2 linked regions of the Methylotuvimicrobium sp. KM2 genome follow. The main gene of each other region encodes a partner of the protein of the gene in region 2 in a complex. Links are inferred from orthologs where the notes say so. Each region holds a gene or a part of one and is shown on either strand. Other genes may lie near its edges.

Region 1 (2,850 bases), 580 kb from region 2 along the record:
CATTCGATCGAAAACGAACACGCCGGCATGATCGCCTGTCTGGCCGTACATCCCGATTACCGAGGCTACGCCAGAGCCGGTCGATTATTGGAGCATTTGCAACGTAAGGCTAAAATGCTAGGCATGCAGCAAATTTTTGCACTCACGACACAAACCAGCCATTGGTTCTTAGAGCGAGGATTTGCACCAACCGCAGTCGAAACGCTGCCCGAACAACTGAAATCGATCTACAATCCACAGCGTAACTCTAAAATATTGTGCAAATCCATCTGAATTAATATCCATGAGCACTCAAGGCGCGTTATCGCTTTTACAATTAACCGACCTGCATATTCTTCCGAGCCCCGGCGAAAAAATGCTAGGAGTCGACACCGAATTTTATTTCGAGGCCGTATTGCAACATGTGCGGCAAACGAACACTCAATACGATTTAGTATTAGTTACCGGCGATTTAACTCAGGACCCCTGTACTGAAGCTTATCAAAGAATTTTCGACCGACTACAAGCATTAGCTGTCGATACGCTATGCCTTCCGGGCAATCACGATGATTATGCTTTAATGCAGCAATGGCTAAACCAAGACAACATCAGCTGTAAGAAACATATCGAATTCGCGCATTGGCAAGTGCTTTGCCTGAATAGCCAGATACCGGGGAAAGCCGAGGGAAGTCTCAGTGAAAACGAATTGAGGTTTATTGAAGACGCGCTAGAAAAAAAACCGAATCTTTTTACGTTGATTGCGGTTCATCACCACTGTGTACCGACCCGAAGCAGCTGGATGGACACGATGATCATCAAAAACAGCGACGAGTTTTTAAGGATTTCGGGCCGCTATCCGCAAATAAGGGGCATCACGACCGGCCATATTCATCAAGAAATGGATATTTACTTAAACTCGCTAAGAATATTAGGGACGCCATCGACTTGCTTCCAATTCAAACCGCTATGCTCGCGATTTACGTTAGACGAGCTAATGCCGGGCTATCGAACCATTGAATTGCATTCGGACGGCCGGATCACCACCCAAGTTCACCGCCTGCCAGGCATCTTGCAAGAAATCGACCGGAGCTGTACGGAATATTAACCCAGCTTTAACAAATGTAGCGCCTACGGTCTATATTACTGAATGATAAAATTAAAAACGCACCAAAAATGGCTTTGAAGTGCCAAAATTTAGCTCTATCGTACTAATCAACAATTTATGTTCGATAAATATTGAAGCTGGGTTAAATTACCGAGATTTCTGTTGCTGCCATTTCTTAGCTAAGAAGCCGTCAGCCTTGACCGGCACCGAATCGGCCAACAAAATCTCGCCTAACTCGGACATTGCTCTTCGATAAACTTTACGTTTGAAATATACAACATCCTTGAGCGGCTCCCAATAATCAACCCAGCGCCAACCGTCGAACTCAGGTTTGGCCCCGCAATCGAAGCGAACGTCAGAATCTTGCGTCAATAAACGAAGAATGAACCAAATTTGTTTTTGTCCTATGCATAACGGCCACGAGTTTTTGCGCATGTAACGTTCCGGCAATTGATAGCGTAACCAATATCGAGTCCTGCCCAATAGCTGAACGTGCTCGGAACGCAAACCCGTCTCCTCCCACAACTCTCGATACATCGCCTGCTCCGGGTCCTCGCCCTCATTGATGCCTCCTTGCGGAAACTGCCATGAATTAGCGCCCGTACGCTTAGCCCAAAACACGCGACCCTCGTCATTGCAAAGGATGATGCCGACATTGGGCCGGTATCCTTTTGAGTCAATCATGTTAAAACCTGTCAATATAAGCCTGATGCCCACGCCTTCTCTACTGAAACGATAAACTGTAAATCGCTAACAAACCCTTTTTTCAACCTTAGTAGGCAAAAACAAAAATTCGGAGCAGAACTACAGCGTCATTTTTCTAAGTGATAGAATGGCCCAGTAAACCAGGGATTTAAAATATTGCGATATTGTTCCACAAAACAATCAACAAGGCTATAGCGCGATGCCCTTTATAATTTTTCAATAGGTTACAGCAGTGAGTTTAGCGATCTTCGATTTAGATAACACCTTAATCGCCGATGACAGCGATTATTTATGGGGGCAATTTTTAGTCGACCGAGGCATTGTCGACAAAGCCCGATATGAAGCGGCCAATGCCAAATTTTATGACGATTACAAACAAGGCTGCCTGGATATCGTGGAATTTCTTAACTTTTCATTAAGACCCTTATCTGAGCACACCCCTAGGCAACTGTTTGCATGGCGTGAACAATTTATCGAAGAAATCATCAAACCGTTAATGCTCAAACCGGCTCAAGCCTTGATCGACAAACACAAAAACAAAGGCGACACCTTAATGGTGATTACCGCAACCAATCGCTTCGTCACAGAACCGATCGTCAAGCTTTACGGTATCGAACACTTGTTGGCGACGACCCCGGAATTCATCGACGGCAGATATACCGGCAATTTCAGCGGCACGCCTTGCTTCCAAGCCGGCAAGGTCGCTTTACTGGAAGACTGGCTGACATCCTCGGAAGAAACACTTGCAAACAGTTGGTTTTACAGCGATTCGCACAACGACCTGCCTTTGCTGAATCGAGTGCAAAACCCGGTTGCGGTCGATCCCGACGAAAAACTCAAAGCCCATGCGGAGCAATCGAATTGGCCTATTATTAGCTTGCGCAACGATCACTGCCCTACTCACCATTTTCAAAAGTAGGCCTTCGTTTTTGCACCCTTAGCACTTCGAATTTCGTTACTACCTAAGGAAGTGACGGTGTGTTAGGTCAATTTTTACTACTCGGCAATTGCTCCTGCATCGCTGCCATAAAGTTAAGGATTTCGTGATAAATAACGTCCTG
Region 2 (2,932 bases):
TTCAAAAATCGCTTGATCCCTGATTTCCAGCCAAGAATCGGTATCGGCTTCGAGGAAGCCTGTTACTTGGTCGACATCGAGCACTTTGGGGAGTTTTCTATCCTGCTTGGGCGCTTTGACCGCCTGGGCCGGGTTTAGCGTGGCGAGGTTTTTTTTCAGCAAATATCCGAACAAACTGCGTATCGCCGATAATTCGCGCTGCAAGCTTTTGCTACCGAGTCCTCGCCGGTGCCTTGTGGCGATATGGGTGCGAATATCGCTGGTTTGAATTGCCGACCATTCTTCAATGTCGTGTTCGACACAAAAATCGCGCAGTCTTTCCAAGTCGTGTCGGTAGCCTTCGACGGTATGGTCGGACAAGCGTTTTTCGGTTTGCAAGTAGCTTAAAAAGCTAGTTAACTGAGTCAGCGCGTCTTCAGTCATGTTCCGATTGGTGAAGCAACGAAATCAACCGTGTGGCAATAATTTCGCTCATTTGGGTCAAAAACAGATTACCCATGCTGTAATGGAAGCGGTTGTCTTCGCGGCTGCCGATCGCGACAATGCCTTCGAGTTGGGTGAACGACATGGGGATGATCGCGCAGGACTTGACCTCTGCAGCCTCATCGCCGAACAAGACTCTGGCTTGCGCGAGAGTGGGGCGTCCGCATTTCGGCTGGCTGCTGCTCAGAATGGGTGCGAAGTGCTGAAGGTTGGGGTCGTTCGGCGCGATAAACAAATTGGCAATCGGCGTTTGCTCATGTTCGGATATGATGCGCACGGACACGAAATCGGTCATGAAAAAGTCGACGAACACATGTTCGAGATTCGCGACGGCTTCGTCGAGCGTGGCGGCGTCGAGTAAAGCCAAGGTCAATTTATGCATGCGATTAAACGAGGTATCGTTATCGCGGGCGATTTCAATCAGCGCCGTTAATTGACTTTCCAATTCCTGATGTTTAGCTCTGAAAATTTCCAGTTGTTTGGAGATCAGTGAAATCGCATCGCCGCTTGGATGCGGTATCGTCATGCTTTCCAGAAGATTAAGGTGGTCGTTGAAGAACTCGGGGTTGGCCTGTAAGTAGGCTTCAACTTGTTCGTCGGTTAGTGTGTTAAGTGCTTGTTGTTTCATAAAGAGATACGTCCCTCGAAAACCGAAACGGCGGGTCCTGTCATCAATACCGGCTGCCCTCTCCCCGGCCAATTTATTGTTAATGATCCGCCGGGCAATTCGACGATGACTTCATGGTCGAGTAAATTCTGTTCGATGCCGATGATCGCGGCGGCGCAAGCGCCGCTTCCGCAGGCCAGTGTTTCCGCCGCTCCGCGCTCATAAACGCGAAGCTTGATATGGCCGCGGTCGATGACTTGCATGAAACCGATATTGGCGCGCTCGGGAAAATCGGGATGGCTTTCCAGTAAAGGGCCTAACTCATTGACCGGCGCATGCTTGATGTCGTGAACCTGAAGCACGGCATGCGGGTTACCCAGCGAAACCGCGCCGAAACCTCTTTCGATATTATTGGCGATAACGCTGTAAAACTTCGCTTCATGCTGTGTCTTTAGCGGGATTTCTTCGGGCTTGTGTTTAGGAATGCCCATGTTGACCGTGATCATGCCGTCCGCGTTGAGCTTCAGCAATAGTTGGCCGGCATTGGTATCGACGCGGATTTCGTCTTTATCGGTCAGTTTTTTATCGCGGACGAATTTCGCAAAGCAGCGCGCCCCGTTACCGCATTGTGCAACCTCGCTGCCGTCAGCGTTGAAGATACGGTATTTGAAATCGGCATCCGGACTAACCGGGTTTTCGACCAATAATAATTGATCGAAGCCGATGCCGAAATGGCGGTCCGACCAGGTACGGATTTGTTCGGCCTGTAATGAAATGCTTTGATTGATGGCATCGATCACGACAAAGTCGTTACCGAGTCCATGCATCTTAGTGAATTCGATCATGGGTGTTATTTTCCGGTTAAGGCAGTAATTGTTCGCCAGCCCATAAATGCGTAAGGGTTTCCCGTTCGCGAATCAGGTGGCAATCGCCGCCATCGACCATGACTTCGGCGGCGCGCGGTCTTGAATTATAGTTGGAACTCATCGTAAAGCCATAGGCGCCGGAAGATCGCACCGCCAGCAAGTCGCCGGGCGAGAGTCTCAATTTGCGGTCCTTGCCGAGAAAATCGCCGGTTTCGCAGACCGGGCCGACGATATCCCAGTGCTGTTCGTCCGCCGAACTTTGGCTTCGAACCGGTATGATTTCCTGCCAAGCGCTGTAGAGCGAAGGGCGGATTAAATCGTTCATCGCCGCGTCGACGATCGCAAAATTTTTGTCGCTTGTGGTTTTAAGATATTCGATTTGCGTGACTAGAATACCGGCATTGCCGGCGATGGCGCGGCCGGGTTCGAGCAGGATTTCAATATCATTAGTCAGCTCGGATTGATTTAAGCGATCGAGTAAGGCTTCAACATAATCGGCCGGTTCCGGCGGTTGTTCGTCGCGATAACGGATGCCGAGACCGCCGCCGAGATCCAGATGGTGCAGGGCGATTCCCATTTTTTTTAGTTCACCAACAAGATCGAGAATTCGGCTCAATGCGTCCAAGAAGGGCGTCGTGTCGGTCAATTGCGAACCGATATGGCAGTCGATGCCGATAACATCGATATTCGGCATGGCTGCGGCGCGTTGATACTCAAGCAAGGCTTGTTCAATCGCAATGCCGAATTTGTTTTCCTTCAAACCGGTCGAGATATAAGGATGGGTTTTCGCATCGACGTCGGGATTGACGCGAAACGAAACCGGAGCTTTAACGCCGAGTTCGCCTGCCAGTTCATTGATTCTATCCAACTCTCCGCCGACCTCGATATTGAAACAACGGATACCGGTCTTCAGCGCGCTTAGGATTTCATCGCTGCGTTTACCGACGCCCGAAAACACAATTTTTTTCGGATCGCC

Evidence for each region. The genes of interacting proteins can lie anywhere in the genome.
Region 1: the proteins of dapF (region 2) and WJM45_RS08695 are in contact, whole or in part, in a solved structure (PDB 5YGU), measured with the Escherichia coli proteins. The link is inferred for Methylotuvimicrobium sp. KM2 from one-to-one orthologs.

The regions. Positions count from the first base shown.
Region 1 is NZ_CP150634.1:2,048,212-2,051,061, reverse strand. The notes cover bases 1-2,781. They hold WJM45_RS08695 (RNA pyrophosphohydrolase), read right to left. Parts: upstream 1,769-2,781; coding sequence 1,232-1,768; downstream 1-1,231. Other genes in these bases: WJM45_RS08690 (HAD family hydrolase), read left to right, coding at 2,022-2,708; cpdA (3',5'-cyclic-AMP phosphodiesterase), read left to right, coding at 284-1,084; argA (amino-acid N-acetyltransferase), read left to right, coding at 1-273. UniProt on the Escherichia coli protein: Master regulator of 5'-end-dependent mRNA decay.
Region 2 is NZ_CP150634.1:1,469,641-1,472,572, forward strand. What follows is about bases 22-2,884. They hold dapF (diaminopimelate epimerase), read right to left. Parts: upstream 1,936-2,884; coding sequence 1,108-1,935; downstream 22-1,107. Other genes in these bases: xerC (tyrosine recombinase XerC), read right to left, coding at 22-423; WJM45_RS06325 (DUF484 family protein), read right to left, coding at 416-1,111; lysA (diaminopimelate decarboxylase), read right to left, coding at 1,952-2,884. Also shown: more of xerC, read right to left, coding at 1-21; more of lysA, read right to left, coding at 2,885-2,932. UniProt on the Escherichia coli protein: Involved in the succinylase branch of the L-lysine biosynthesis and in the biosynthesis of the pentapeptide incorporated in the peptidoglycan moiety. Catalyzes the stereoinversion of LL-2,6-diaminopimelate (L,L-DAP) to meso-diaminopimelate (meso-DAP).